DNA from 3 places in the Kocuria sp. SM24M-10 genome. Region 1 is predicted to be linked to each of the others. Evidence: riboswitches for the same ligand, from Rfam matches in the RefSeq annotation. Region 1 holds a riboswitch; each other region holds the start of a gene.
The links. A riboswitch is a leader RNA that binds a small molecule or an ion and turns the genes downstream of it on or off. The one in region 1 is predicted to bind cyclic di-AMP.
Positions count from the first base shown of each region.

Region 2: it holds a riboswitch for cyclic di-AMP, as region 1 does, so the genes downstream of both, ABL57_RS18060 (C40 family peptidase) here and ABL57_RS22660 (C40 family peptidase) in region 1, are expected to answer to the same signal.
Region 3: it holds a riboswitch for cyclic di-AMP, as region 1 does, so the genes downstream of both, ABL57_RS03420 (C40 family peptidase) here and ABL57_RS22660 (C40 family peptidase) in region 1, are expected to answer to the same signal.

Region 1 is NZ_LDNX01000072.1:9,069-14,102, reverse strand. Features, by position in the region: gene ABL57_RS08695 (DUF305 domain-containing protein) at 1-324, opposite strand, end outside; gene ABL57_RS08690 (four-helix bundle copper-binding protein) at 549-959, opposite strand; cyclic di-AMP (ydaO/yuaA leader) riboswitch at 1,560-1,750, shown strand; gene ABL57_RS22660 (C40 family peptidase) at 1,756-2,418, shown strand; gene ABL57_RS08680 (DUF305 domain-containing protein) at 2,737-3,438, shown strand; gene ABL57_RS08675 (response regulator transcription factor) at 4,002-4,721, shown strand; gene ABL57_RS08670 (cell wall metabolism sensor histidine kinase WalK) at 4,787-5,034, shown strand, end outside.
Region 2 is NZ_LDNX01000148.1:31,555-36,588, reverse strand. Features, by position in the region: gene ABL57_RS18075 (thioredoxin domain-containing protein) at 1-521, opposite strand, end outside; gene ABL57_RS18070 (cation diffusion facilitator family transporter) at 591-1,397, opposite strand; gene ABL57_RS18065 (helix-turn-helix transcriptional regulator) at 1,394-1,762, opposite strand; gene ABL57_RS18060 (C40 family peptidase) at 2,197-2,847, opposite strand; cyclic di-AMP (ydaO/yuaA leader) riboswitch at 2,853-3,045, opposite strand; gene ctaD (cytochrome c oxidase subunit I) at 3,437-5,034, shown strand, end outside.
Region 3 is NZ_LDNX01000030.1:5,250-10,283, forward strand. Features, by position in the region: partial or broken gene ABL57_RS22615 (DUF4031 domain-containing protein) at 1-41, shown strand, start outside; partial or broken gene ABL57_RS22620 (NUDIX domain-containing protein) at 117-548, shown strand; gene ABL57_RS03410 (hypothetical protein) at 466-732, opposite strand; gene ABL57_RS03415 (C40 family peptidase) at 899-1,840, opposite strand; gene ABL57_RS03420 (C40 family peptidase) at 2,144-2,833, opposite strand; cyclic di-AMP (ydaO/yuaA leader) riboswitch at 2,839-3,028, opposite strand; gene ABL57_RS03425 (metal-dependent transcriptional regulator) at 3,391-4,080, opposite strand; gene serC (phosphoserine transaminase) at 4,285-5,034, shown strand, end outside.

The DNA.
Region 1 (5,034 bases):
CGGGCTGGTCCCGCGCTCGAGCTCCAGCTGGGCCATCTCGATCGCGGCCTGGTGGTGGCCAATGATCTCGGCCAGGAAAGTGACCTCCAGCTGCTCGCCCTCCAAACCGGCCAGGGTCTCACCGAATTCGTAGGCGGTCGGGGAGGTGGGATCGGGGCCGAGCATGTCCTCCGGGGCCTGATCCTGGGCGTGGGACGAGACCGGGGTGGTCACCTGTCCGTGGGCGAACACTGGGGCGCTGGCCCCGCCCCACAGGGCCGTGGCGACGACAACGGTGGAGGCGGCGGCCGCCGTGCGACGGCCAGGGAACTGGATGGAACGCATGATGATGTCTCTCTTCCGCAATGAAGGAGCTCGACCCCGAGGTGCCGGCTCGGTCATCAGCCCCGTACCCTGCGCGTGAACAAACCGCGCGGGCAGAGCTGTACTGAACAAGGGGCGGGGGGAAGAGGGAACCCGCATCCGGGCACGCCCGATCAGCCCATCAGGCTCCTCTTTCACCGACGGAGGCCGGTCATCGGCGTCCGTGGGTCAGCGCGAGTCTGGGCTCAGCCCAGGGAGGCGACCAGTGCCGCACAGGCGGCCTCGCAGCGACGGCAGGCCTCAGCACAGATCCGGCAGTGCTCGTGCATGTCCGCGTGCTGCTCGCACTCATCAGCACACGCCTTGCACGCCATCTGGCAGACCCGGATCGCGTCCAAGGTGATGTTCGCGTCGTAGCCGGTGTGCCGGGAGAGCACCCGCCCGGTGGCCTCGCACAGGTCCGCGCAGTCGAGATTGGTGCGGATGCACTTGGTCAGCTCGGCGACCATGTCCTCGGACAGGCAGGCATCGGCACAAGCGGTGCAGGTCTGGGCGCACTCGAAGCAGGCCTCGATACAGGCCGCCAGCTTGCCCTGGTCCACTCCCCCGAGGTCCTTCGGGTAGGTCTCCAGCATCGCGCTCACGTGATGGGTCATGGCTTGCTCCTTCGTCGGTTCGGTCGAGGAGACGAACCGGCCGGAGCCAGCCCGCCATGTCATCGACAGTAAACTGCCGATTCTGTGTGACGCGACCCGAAAGCTTGAAGATTTGATGAAGATCAACGCCTCAAGAATCCGCGATCCCGCCTCACTACCTGGCCTCTACATCGGTGCAGCGGGCTGAATATGGAGATTTCATGAAGAAACCCTGCCCTAAGGCCTCGGAAGGGCACTTCCGAAGCCCTCCCAAACTGTGAGCCACCTTGAAAATCCTCCCCAACAATCTTGGTGCTGGCCCGGCCCGCGCTGAAGACTGCGCATGGTTGCAGAGCCCTGTCGCTGTCGGCTGCGTCCAGCGAAACGCGCGCCACCATGCCATGTGTCCTAGTCAGAGCGCTTTGAAAGACCGGTGTGAGCTACGCGACGGGTCCTGCTGCGTGACGGTTTCACTTCCTCGGGGCGTATTTTTCCGAGGCCGGAATCACAGCTTCCCGCTCCCGACTGAGGAGAGAATCCAGGCCGTGACCTAAACGTGACACTTTCGTTATGGATGGGCTACTGTCCACTGTGTGCCGATGACTGATCCGGTCGGCGCCCTCGTGCACATCGCCGAATTCTGCCGGTGCTCGAGGTTCCTGAAGAGATATCGCTTGGCAGAAGCGGGGGAACCATTTTCGGTCCCGGTGATCCGGGGCCTTGGGGTTAAGCCGGCAGAGCGCGTGCGCTCTGCCGGCCGGGTGTCTCCCACCCGCATCCGACAGCTCACCTCGTAGGCAAAGGGAGGAACTCACCCATGACTGTTTTCAAGCGCCACGCTGCCCGCCACCGTGCCGAGACCACCTCTCACGCCGTGCGCAACACCACGATCGCTGCCACCGCCGGTGCGGTGCTCATCGGCTCCATCGCCCCGGCCCAGGCCTACGCCGAGGTCCCCGCAGAGACCGCCCCCGCCTACGCGACCCCCGCGTCCGCACTGACGACTTACACCTCGGCGGCCTCCCAGCCCGCGGCCGCCCCGCAGACCGTCTCCACCGCCTCTTCCCAGGCCCCGGCCGCGCCCGAGCAGGCTACATCGGCCGTGGCGGTGTCCACCCAATCGGCGGACATCACCGAAATTACCGGCGCCTCCGGGATCGTGGGCACAGCGATGCAGGGAGCCGGCACCGGTTACGTCTGGGGCGGCACGGACTTCGGCGCCTGGGACTGCTCCGGCTTCACCCAGTGGGTCTACGCCCAGCAGGGCATCGACCTCCCCCGCACTAGCCAGCAGCAGTGGGCGGCCGGCACCCTGACCACCGACCCGCAGCCTGGCGACCTCGTCGTCCAGAACGGCGGGGCCCACATCGGGATCTACCTTGGTGGCGGCAAGATGATCTCCGCGCTGAATCCCACCCAGGGCACCTTCGTGCACAGCGTGAATGCCATGCCGACGGTCGGCTACGTCACCTTCCGCTGAGCCAACCCTCCGTCCGCCACGAATGCCGCTCGTGGCGGGCGGCGGGTGTGCCCCCCACCTGATCAGCATCCAGGATCGGTCGGTCAGAACCGGAGATGCCTGCACCCATCCACCGCCGGGGAACACCCCGATCTGGCCGCCTGATGGGCCCGCTCTTGAAGGTTCAGTGAAGATCTACCGCCCAGCCCTCCCAGCCCGGCGAAGCCAGCTGCGGCGGGGCTACCGTGGATGGATCGGTCCGCCTCGACCCGAGGCTGAACAGAGCAAACACCACGATGTGCAGGTCCAGTACGGGCTGCTGCGAAAGAGAGATTCGTCATGACGTCGACGTTCAAGCACCTGGCCGCCGGGACGGCCCTGGCGCTGGCCCTCAGCGGTGCCGGGGCGACCGCGGCGGTCGCGTCCCCGACGCACCAGCCTGCCTCCGCCTCCGCACAGACGGGCGCTGAGCGGCACATGAACCACGACCGCCACTTCGCCGTGATGATGGTCCCCCACCACCAAGGTGCCACCGACATGGCCGAGCTGGCCCTGCAGAAGTCCGAGCGTCCCGAAATCCGTGACCTGGCGGAGAAGATTATCGAGGCCCAGACCGAGGAGATCCAGCAACTGGAAGCAGCGGCCCAGCGGCTGGCCGCCGAGAACACCCCGGGACACCACCACCATGGACACGGCCACCACCACGGCCACGGGCACCACGTCCACGGCCATGGCCATGGCGGCCATGGCCAGAGCATGAATGCCGACATGCAGGGCGCCATGATGGGCGAGATGGACGGCATGGACGGCATGGACGGCATGAGCCTCGAAGAGCTGGCGAAACGGTCCGGGGATGAGTTCGACAAGGCCTTCCTCGAAGAGATGATCGCCCACCACCAGATGGCTCTCGAGATGGCCGAGATGGAGCTGCAGATGGGCACCGACCCCGAGTTGCGAGCCATGGCGGAGAAGATGATCGAGGACCAGCAGGCGGAGATCGAGCTCATGCAGGGCTGGTTGGAGGAGTGGTTCGCGGCCTGATCCAGGACCACGAGCTGGGCCGTCATCGACTGGAACGGGCCGACACCGGGATGTCATGGTCCCCGTCGACCCGTTCCAGCCAGTCCAGTCCAGTGCGGTGATCCCCGACGCGGCACCCGATGGGCGCGCACCCTTCGCGCAGTCAGCAGCACCCCGAACGGTCACCGACCAACCGTAGGTTTGGCAGCACCGCGCCCTCTTGCCTCAGGACACGGCCCCCCTCCCCCTCGCCTGGGGTCCTGTTCCTCCAGCGCGCGCACCGTCACCGAGATGGCCGAGACCACCGGAGTCCCCTCGCCCGGTGGTGGTGGCCGGATCCCGGCCGTGTTGCGTCTGTCCGGGCTCGTGGAGGGGCGACACGCGATCTTCTCAGTGTCCGATATCCCTCTCATCGGCCCGGTGCAGGGGATCGTTAGCCACAGCGACCACCGGTTCACCGGTGAGCCCGGCCACGACGAGTCCACCCCCCTGTTTCGTTTCCGAGGCCTCAGACACGGTCGCCCTGGGACGCTGGGGCTCGCAGCACAGTGTTCATGTCACAGCGATCAGTACCGGGAGGACAGATGACGGATCCGCTCACCGGACGTGTGCTGGTGGTCGACGACGAGGTCGACCTCGCGCAGCTGATCGCGGACTATCTGCGCAAGGCCGGGCTGGAGGTCGTGATGCGCCACGACGGCACGGAGGCGGTGGCCGCGGTACGGAACTTCGCCCCGGACGTGCTGGTGCTCGACCTCGGGCTGCCGGGGATCGACGGGATCGAGGTGTGCCGTCAGGTGCGGACCTTCTCGGACTGCCACGTCCTGATGCTCACCGCCCGGGATGATGAGGTCGACAAGATCGTGGGCCTGTCGATGGGAGCCGACGACTACGTGACCAAGCCGTTCAGCCCGCGCGAACTCGTGGCCCGGGTGCAGGCCATGCTGCGCCGGGTGCGCACCCAGTCCGCACCCGTCCCGGAGCCGGCGGGCCAGGACCAGGGGCTGGTGATCGGGGACCTGGTGGTGGACGGGGACTCCCGCCAGGTGCACCTGGGCGGGGAACCGGTGGCGTTGACGAGGATCGAGTTCGACCTGCTCCTGTGCCTGGCTGCCCGCCCCCAACTGGTGCTCTCGCGCCGGCAGCTGGTGGAGATGGTCTGGGACACGCACTGGACCGGGGACGAGCACCTGGTGGATGTGCACATCGGACGGATCCGCAAGAAGCTCGGCGACGTAGCCACCAGGCCGACATTCATCCACACGATCCGCGGGATCGGCTACCGGATGGGCACCGGGCGATGAGCGCCGCCGTCTCCGACCGGACCCGGGCCTGGTCTTTGTCCTGGAGCCCATTGACGGTGCGATTGATGCTAGCCCAGACCGCAGTGCTGGCCATCGGGCTGATCATCGTGGTGATCACCGCGGTGCTGGTCGGGCCGAACATGTTCTATCACGAGCTCATCGAGGCCGGCCACGCCGATGAGGCCACCGGACTGGTGCACCTGGAGGACGCCTTCCGCTCGGTGAGCCTCACCGCCCTGACCATCGGGGGGCTCCCGGCGCTCTACATCGCCGGGATGCTCACCTTCTACCTCTACCGCACGATCGGGCGGTC
Region 2 (5,034 bases), on a different contig from region 1:
GCGGCATCGAAGGCGGCCATGTCCAAGCCGAGGTCTTCGGCGAAGCCGCGGAAGACCGCGCTCTGGTCCTCGCCCGACTCTCCCCACTGTTCCTGGGTCTCGAACATGCGCTGGTACATCGCCTCGTACTGTCCCTGCTGGGCCGCGGCCTCCACCGCGAGGGCGGCGTTCATGGAGTTGCGGTGGCCCGGCAACGGGAAGTAGCGGTGGACGAAGGTGACGGTGTCGGCGTATTCGGCCCGCAGCTCCTCGACGAACGGGTAGGCGGCCCGGCACCCTTCACACTCATAGTCCAGGAACTCCACCAGCACGGCTTGTTCGTTGGGGGCCTTCGAGAGCACCCGGCTGTTCTCCCGCACGAGTTGCCCCGCGTCGTCGGGCACCGCCGGGGTGGAATTGGCCCGGGCGATGAGGATCGGGATGGCCACGGCCGCCACGACGGCAGCCAGGAGGACCCACACGATGATCTTGGCCTTCGAGGGCTTCTGCTGTGGGGTGGGCGTGCTGGCGGTAGTGCTCACAGGGGGTTTCCGTTCAGTCTCGGGCAGCAGGGTGTACCAGGGATGGGAGGGGGTCAGGGGTGGAGGGTCTCACACCACCCCGGTGTGCTCAGCACTCAGGCAGCCGTCGTGAACGGTGACGTGGGCCGAGAGCACCGGGGTGTCGGAGTCGATCCTTGAGGCGTGCAGGTCGTGCACACCCACCACGTGCGGCAGGGCTTCCAGGCGGGTGCGGACCTGCTCGAGGTCCAGGCCCTTCGGGGTGGTTTCCATCAGGACCTCAATGGTGTCGCGCAGCAGGATCAGAGCCCGGGGCACGATCAGGGCGGCAATCAACAAGGACACGATCGCATCCGCCCGGGTCCACCCGGTGGTGGCGATGACGATCGCGGAGACGATCACCGCCACCGAGCCCAGGGCGTCGTTGGCCACCTCCAGAAACGCGGCCTTCATGTTCAGGTTCTCCCCCCGCCCGGAGGCGAGGATGGCCAGGCCGATGACGTTGCCGACCAGGCCGATCACTCCGAACCAGAGCATGGCCGTGGACTCGACCTCCGGTGGCTCCAACAGCCGGCGCACCCCTTCGACGGCGATGAATCCGCCCACGGCCAGCAGCACGGACGCTTGGGCGGCCGCGGCGACGATCTCAGCGCGCTGGTAACCCCAGGTGTGTTTCTCCGTGGCCGGTCGCAGAGCCAAGGTCGCAGCGGTGAAGGCGATCAGCAGTCCGGCCGAGTCAGTGAGCATGTGTCCGGCATCGGCCAGCAGCGCTAGGCTGCCCGAGATCACCGCGCCGATGATCTCGGCGACCATGATCGTGGCGGTGATGGCGAAGACCACCGCCAGCTTGCCCCGCCGCCCGATGGTGGCGTGGGCGTGGTGGTGCTCCGCGCTCATGCCGGGATCTCCTGGGTGGTGGCGTCATCGGTGCGGTCCGCAGCGGCGCACTCGGGCGTCCTGCATTGGCACACCGACTCGACGGTGAGGATGGTGCCCAGCAGATCTTCCAGCGCGTGGGTCAGCTTCGGGTCCGAGAGTTCATAGCGCACGTTGCGCCCGGCCGGCACGCCCACGACCAGCCCGCAGTCACGCAAACAGGCCAGATGGTTGGACAGGGTCTGACGGCTCACCCCGATCCGGTCCGCCAGTTCCGAAGGCACCGCCGGGCCCTGCTGCAGCTGCAGCAGCACCGCGGCCCGGGTGGGATCGGCCAGTGCTTTGCCGAAGCGAGACATCACCTCGACCGGGGACAAGATCCTCATGCACTAACCGTACAGTAGAAGCTGTATCAAATGAGATGGGGCTCCCCTGGATGATCGGGCAATGTCCAGCTTGCATTCTTACGGTGAGAGCGGACGGGGGTGCCGTCCGCCACTGCGACATCCCCGTCCCCCGAGCCATCACCGCACCCCGGGCGGCCGTCGCTCCAATGCCCCTGCCGGGCGGGAAGAGTGCTGCCCGTATCCAGCGGGAGGTGAGGCAAGGCCATGCGTACTTTCCGGGGCCGTACAGCAAGGTCGACATCCGCGCACAGATTCCCTGCCGAGCGCAGGGCGGCAGGATCGTCGCGACTGTTCAAGACTGCATCCAGGCGCGGAGTGCCCCGAAGGTTCACCGGCGAGGATCCTGTCGGGGCACTCCACACTCGATGGATGGTCCGGCAACGACCGGCCGCCACCGCAGCAGCGAGTCCGGCTCAGCGGTAGGTGTAGTACCCGTCGAGGGGCATGGCGTTGACGGAGTGGACGAAGGTGCCCTGGGTCGGGTTCAGCGCCGAGACCATCTTGCCGCCACCGATGTAGATGCCGATGTGGTTGCCACCGTTCTGAGACACCAGGTCCCCAGGCTGCGGGGTGGAAGTCGGGGTGGCGGCGGCGATCTGCTGGAAACTGGTGCGGGGCAGGTCAATGCCGTTCTGGGCGTAGACCCACCCGGTGAACCCGGAGCAGTCCCAGGCCCCGAAAGAGGTCCCGCCCCAGACGTAGCCGGTGCCCACGCCCTGCATGGCCGTGCCCACGATGCCGCCGGCGGCCGGGGCGATCTCGGTGATGGCGGTGGACTGCGGGCTCACGCTCGAGGTGGCGGCGCCCTGCTGCGGGGCCGGGGCCTGGTCGGCGGGCTGCGCGGTGACCGGGGCCTGGGTGGTGTAAGAGGCCAGATTGGCCATCCCTGCGGCCGGAGCCGCATAGGAGGACCCGGAGGCGGCGGGGATCTCGGCGTAGGCCTGGGCCGGGGCGATGGAGCCCATCACGGCCACACCAGCAGCGGCGGCGATGGCGGTGGTGCGCCCGGCGCGCGAGGTGGTCCCGGCGCGGTGGCGGGCAGTGTTCTGCTTGAAAAGCGACATGGGTGGGTTCCTCCCTTTGCCTACGAGGTGAGCTGTCGGGTTCGGGTGGGAGACACCCGGCCGTTCAGGACGCACGCGCTCTGAACGACTTAACCCCAAGGCCCCGGCACACCGGGACCGGAAATGGTTTCCCCGCTTCTGCCAAGCGATTTCTCTTCAGGAACCCCGGGCACCGGCAGAACTCGGCGATGTGCCACGGGGATGCCGAGCGGATCAGCAACCGGCACACCGTGCACAATAACAGGTCTATTACGGAACAATCACAATCCGATTCGGGAGTGTATAGATCACGTATAGAGATAATCAATATTCGATGAAGTCCTGATGCTCAGCAGATACTTATCTGGCATCTTCCCGTGAAGAGACGACGGTAAAGAAGATGAGGTGGGACGGGACGCGGCGGTGGGCCCACGGCCGCGCGGACTGAATTGTCCTGTGGTGCCGGGGAATGATGCCTGGTCTCTCATGTTCAGGGGTGAGCATTTGGGGAGATTCCTGGGAATTTCAGTGGAAGATTCACACCGGTGGGTCCCCGCTGGGTGCGCTACGGTGACCGAGGTTCGAAGTACGGGAGGCCTGAGGAGGTCGCATGGCTATCTACGAGTACACCGCCGAGGAACGTCCCGCGGTTGCACCGGTGGTCGTGCCGCGGTCCAAGGGACGGATGGTCGTCAACTGGCTCACGTCCACCGACCACAAGACGATCGGGTACATGTACCTGATCTCCTCCTTCGGCTTCTTCTGCATCGCCGGTGTGATGGCGCTGCTGATCCGTGCCGAGCTGTTCGCCCCAGGTATGCAGATCCTGGAGACCAAGGAGCAGTACAACCAGCTGTTCACCATGCACGGCACGATCATGCTGCTGATGTTCGGCACCCCGCTGTTCGTCGGCTTCGCCAACGTCATCGTCCCGCTGCAGATCGGGGCCCCCGACGTCGCCTTCCCGCGGCTGAACGCCCTGGCGTTCTGGTTCTTCCTGTTCGGGTCCCTGATCGCCACCGCCGGCTTTCTCACCCCGCAGGGCGCGGCCTCCTTCGGCTGGTACGCCTACGCACCGCTGTCCAACGCGTCCTTCACCCCGGGCGTGGGGGGTGACCTGTGGGTGTTCGGGCTCATCCTGTCCGGTTTCGGCACGATCATGGGCGCGGTCAACTTCATCACCACGATCATCGCGATGCGCGCCCCGGGCATGACCGTGTGGCGGATGGGCCTGTTCACCTGGAACGTGCTCATCACCTCGCTGCTGGTGATCATGGCTTTCCCCCCACTCACTGCCGCGCTGTTCGCGCTGGGCATGGACCGCACCCTCGGTGGCAATATTTTCGACCCCGCCAACGGTGGGCCGGTGCTGTGGCAAAACCTGTTCTGGTTCTTCGGCCACCCCGAGGTCTACATCCTCGCCCTGCCGTTCTTCGGCATCGTCTCCGAGATCATCCCGGTGTTCTCCCGCAAGCCGCTGTTCGGCTACAAGGGCTTGGTGTTCGCCACGATCGCCATCGCCGCGCTGTCGGTGACGGTGTGGGCTCACCACATGTACGTCACCGGTACGGTGTTCTTGAGCTTCTTCGCGTTCATGACCATGATGATCGCCGTTCCCACCGGGGTGAAGTTCTTCAACTGGATCGGCACCATGTGGCAGGGCTCGATCACCTTCGAGACCCCGATGCTGTGGGTGCTGGGCTTCATGTTCACGTTCCTCTTCGGTGGTCTGACCGGGGTGATCCTCGCGTCCCCGCCACTGGACTTCCATCTCAACGACTCCTATTTCGTGGTCGCCCACTTCCACTACGTGCTCTTCGGCACCGTGGTCTTCGGCATGTTCGCCGGGTTCTACTTCTGGTGGCCGAAGTTCACCGGCAAGATGCTCAACGAGCGGATCGGCAAGATCCACTTCTGGCTGCTGTTCCTGGGCTTCCACATGACCTTCCTGATCCAGCACTGGCTGGGGGTCTCGGGGATGCCGCGCCGCTACGCGGACTACCTGCCGGAGGACGACTTCACCTGGATGAACCAGATCTCCACCATCGGGGCGATGTTGTTGGGCGTGTCGATGATCCCGTTCTTCTGGAACGTGTACACGACCTGGCGCCACGGCACGAAGGTCGAGGTGGACGACCCCTGGGGGTTCGGCGGATCGCTGGAGTGGGCGACGTCGTGTCCGCCGCCGCGGCACAACTTCACCTCGCT
Region 3 (5,034 bases), on a different contig from region 1:
GCTGGGGAGCCCGCGCCGCCCGCAACCTGGAGGCCGAGATCCGGCAGCTGCGCACTGCCGCGGGCCGGGGCGCCCCCGCCGACGTGGAGGTCCTCACGATCACGGCGGTGTGCCTGCGCGACGACGACGGCGCCCTGCTCACGGTGCGCAAGCGGGGCACGGACCGGTTCATGCTGGTGGGCGGCAAGCTCGACCCGGGCGAGTCCCCCGCCGAGGCGGCCGTGCGGGAGACGGCCGAGGAGGTGGGACTGGCGCTGCGCCCGGGGCAGCTCCGCCTGCTGGGAGAGTTCGAGGCCCCCGCCGCGAACGAGACCGCCACGTGGGTGCGCTCCACGGTCTTCACCGCGCCCCTCACCGGGCGCCCGGAGGCCCGCGCGGAGATCGAGGAGCTGCGGTGGCAGCCGCTGGACGACGTCTCGCCCGCCGCGCTGCCGGCCGATCTGGCGCCGCTGCTCCGGGAGCACGTCATTCCCGCGCTGCTGGGCCCCCCTGCGGATCGTCCAGCTCGCCCGCGGCGCGGTGCCGCCGGTGGAGCAGGAGCCCGGTGACCAGGCCCAGCACGATGCCGACACCGCCGAAGACGGACAGCCACATGGCGGCGTGGCCGACGAACGCGGCCACCACGAGGCCGACCACGATCCCGGGCACGGCGCCGCCGATCATGCCGTAGGCCATGTAGGCGTACTCACGGTCCAGGCTGGTGCGGGCGTTGCGGCTGAGGTCGGTGGCCATGGGCCCAGTCTATCGGCGCCGGGCGACGCGGGCCGGGCAGTGGCCGGACCGGTCGGCGGCGCGCACCGGGCACGGTGGGCGGGCGGCCGCCGGACGAGCAGCGGGTGCGCGGAACCTGTCTGGCCGACCAGGATCCGCGCACCCGAACCGATGTCCTCGCGTGCGGTCAGCGCACGCGGACGTAGATCGGGCCGGAGCCCACGTTGACGCTGTCGATGACCGTGGTGCCGCCGTTCCAGCCGCCGTGCACGGCCTTGCCGCCGCCGATGTAGACGCCGATGTGGGCCGAGCCCATGCCGCCGTCGGCGTAGTAGACGAGGTCGCCGGGCTTGGCCTGGCCGGCGGAGACCTGCGTGCCGAGGCTCAGATAGGAGGCCGGCCAGCCGTGGTGGTTGATGCCGGCGGCGCGCAGGGCGTTGGTGACCAGGGCCGTGCAGTCCTGGCCGACGCCGAGCTGGCCCAGAGCGGCCGAGGAGATGGTGGCGCCCTTGCCGGAGGCGGAGCTCTGCGGGGCGACGGTGCGCTCGGCCGCCGGGGCCGCCTGGACGGCCGGCTTCGGCGCAGGGGCCTGCTTCACGGCCGGCTGCGGGGCGGCCTGCACGGCGGGGGCGGCCGGCTGCGGGGCCGGGGCGGGCTTCGGGGCGGCCACGGGCTTCGGGGCGGCCACGGCCTTCGACGCCGGCTGCGCCACGGGGGCCACGACAGGGGCGGCCTGCACGGCGGGGGCGGCCGGCTGCGGGGCCGGGGCGACGACCGGCTGCGCCGCCGGCGTCGCTGCCGGCCGCTGGACGGTCTCGCGGGCCTCGGGCTCCGCCTTCTTCTCGGCCGCCTTCTTCTCGTTCTTCTCGGCCTGCTTCTTCTCGGACTCGTCCTGGGCCTTCGTCACGTGGGCGACCGGCGCGAGGGAGACGGTGGGGGCGGCGGACGGGGTCGCCGCGGCCACGGCGGACAGCGGGGCGTCGGCGGCGGCCTCCTGGGCCGGGGCCTCGTGCGCGGAGACGGTGGTGGCCAGCGCCAGGCCGGAGAGGGCGGCGACGGCGGCCACGGTGCGGGCCCGGCCGGTCAGGAGGGAGGCGACGCCGGTCGAGGAGTTCAGGTCACGAGTCATGGGGGTTTCAGCAGGCTTTCTGGAGGGCCGGGCGAACCTGCCGGGAGACTGCGGTGACAGCACGGATCACCCCGCGCGCAGGCGCGCGGGGTGATCGATCTCCGGCAGCGCGGCCGTCCGGATGCGGAGGGCCGCGCACGGCGGGGGGAACGGAGGAGGGCGTCCGAAGGCGGACGGGGCGCACGGCGTCGGGGAGGACGGATGTGCGGGGGGGGGGGACCCGGGAGTGCGGGTCCGGGTGGTCCGGGAGGGACCGGGTGCCTCCCGCGGGGACCCTGGGGTCTCCGCGGGAGACGAGCCGGATCAGCCGATCCGGTAGTAGCCGTCGAGCTGCATGGCGTTGACGGAGTGGATCTGCGTGCCCTGCGAGGGGTTCAGCGCCGAGATCATCTTGCCGCCGCCGATGTAGATGCCCACGTGGCCGCCACCGTTCTGGGAGACGAGGTCGCCGGGCTGCGGGTTGGACACGGGGGTGCCGGCGGCGAACTGGGCCCAGGTGGTGCGGGGCAGGTCGATGCCGTTCTGGGCGAAGACCCACTGGGTGAAGCCGGAGCAGTCCCAGGCGCCGAAGGCGGTGCCGCCGTAGACGTAGCCGGAGCCGATGCCCTGCTGGGCGGTGCCCACGATGCCGCCGGCGGCCGCGGTGATCTCGGTCGTGGCGTTGGCCTGCGGGGTCACGCTCGCGGTGGAGACCGCCGGCTGCGCGGCGGGGGCCGGGGCCTGGTAGGCCGGGGCGGCGGGCTGCGCGGCGACGGGGGCCTGGTAGGCGGCGGGGGCCGGGGCCTGGTAGGTGTAGGAGGCCAGCGAGGCGGCGGCCGGAGCCGGGGCCGAGTAGGCGGCACCGGAGGCCGCGGGTATCTCGGCGTAGGCCTGGGCCGGGGCGATGGAGCCGACGATCGCGGCGCCGGCGGCGGCGGCGATCGTGGTGTTGCGCACGGCGTTCGAGGTGGTCTCGGCGCGGTGGCGGGCGGTGTTCTGCTTGAAAATAGCCATGGGTGTGTTCCTCCCTTTGCCTACGAGGTGAGCTGTCGGATTCGGGTGGGAGACACCCGGCCGCGGAGCGCATGCGCTCCGGCGACTTAACCCCAAGGCCCCGGATCACCGGGACCGGAAATGGTTCCCCCGCTTCTGCCAAGCAGTTTCTGTGCATGGGCCCCGGGCACCGGCAGAATTCGGCGATGTGCACGAGGATGCCGATCCGACCAGTGATCAGCACGGGTTGAACAATACATGACCGGTTACGGAAGTGTCACGTTTTGATCACGGCCGATCACGGAATTGCATCTCGGACCGGACGAAAACCTGTGGATTATGTCGTTCCGGACTATCAGTGCGATCCGGCCGCGCACGGTGGAGCGAGGGTCCGGGCACCCCTGAACCCGCGGCTCACCAGGGCATTCGCCGCCGGCGGGGCACGGTCCGGCCGAACTGGCCGAAAGTGCCTTGTGAACGTCCCCACAAGGGTGGCCGGGTCTCGCGCAGGGCCCCGTGACCTGTCTCGTGACCTGTCCCGTGACCTGCCCCCGGGCCGGGCACGACCCGACGGGCGCTCAGACGGCGAGGACCCGGATGGCCCCGGCCGTGCGCAGGTCGATCTCCGCGGACCGGCCGGTCTCGGCGACCTCGATCCGCACCCGCTGGCCCTCCACGCGGGCCCGAACGACGGCCCCGGTGAGCACGCCGACGTCGCTCAGCACGCCCAGCAGCGCGGCGTCGGCCTGCACCACCTCCGGCAGCAGCGCCACGGTGTGCGTCGCCTCCGGATCCGCGCGGGCGGCCTCCAGCAGGGAGGGGTGCCCCGCCGCCGAGGGGCTGTCCTCGACGCCCAGTGCGGCCAGGCCCGGGATCGGCGTGCCGTACGGGGAGTATCGGGGGCTGTGCAGCAGGTCCACCAGCCGCCGTTCGACCTGCTCGCTCATCACGTGCTCCCAGCGGCACGCCTCGTCGTGGACCTGGGCCAGGTCCAGTCCGATGACGTCGGCCAGCAGCCGCTCCGCCAGACGGTGCTTGCGCATCACCTGCACCGCGCGTTCGCGGCCCAGCTCGGTGAGCACCAGGGAGCGGTCGGCCCCCACCGTCAGCAGTCCGTCGCGCTCCATCCGGGACACCGTCTGCGAGACGGTGGGCCCGGAGTGGTCGAGGCGCTCGACGATGCGCGCCCGCATGGGCGTGATGCCCTCCTCCTCGAGCTCGAGCACGGTCCGCAGGTACATCTCCGTGGTGTCGATCAGATCGCTCATGCCTCAGTCATCCTTCGTCCGGCCGTCCGTCCCCGGGGATCCCGCCCGGTCCGGTCTTCCCGCACGAGCTTAGTCCGCGGTCCCCTGCCGCGGAGGGGACCGGGCCGCGGCGGGGCCCGGGTCCGGGTGGGGCAGAATGGGCCGGGGCCCGGCCGTGCACGCCCCTGCACCACCGCCGCGCCCGCCGCCCGCCGCACGTCCGTCATGAGGGAGCACCCGTTGTCCGCACACGTCACCATCCCCCCGCACCTGCTCCCGGCCGACGGCCGGTTCGGCGCCGGGCCCTCCAAGGTCCGCCCGGAGCAGGTCGAGGCCGTCGCCCGGGCCGGGGCCGGGCTGCTCGGGACCTCCCACCGGCAGGCCCCGGTCCGGCGGCTCGTGGGCTCGGTGTGCGAGGGCCTGGCGCAGTTCCTCCGTCTGCCCGAGGGCCACGAGGTCCTGCTCGGCCTCGGCGGGGCCACCGCCTTCTGGGACGCCGCCGTCTTCGGGCTGGTCGAGGCCAAGGCCCAGCACCTGGTGTTCGGCGAGTTCGGCGCCAAGTTCGCCCAGGCCACGGACGCCGCGCCGTTCCTGGAGGCCTCCTCGGTGGTGGAGTCCCTGCCCGGCACCCGTCCGGAGCCGCGGGCGGAGGACGGCGTGGACGTCTACGCCTGGCCCCAGAACGAGACCTCCACCGGGGTGGCCGCCCCCGTGCTCCGGCCCGCCGGCATCGCGGACGAGGCGCTGGTGCTGGTCGACGCCACCTCGGCGGCGGGCGGAATGGCCGCGGACCTCTCCGCGGCGGACGTCTACTACTTCTCCCCGCAGAAGAACCTGGGCTCCGACGGCGGGCTGTGGCTGGGGGCCTTCTCCCCCGCCGCGATCGAGCGGATCCAGCGGATCGGCGCCTCCGGGCGCTGGGTCCCCGACTTCCTGAAGCTGACCACGGCCCTGGAGAACTCCCGCAAGGACCAG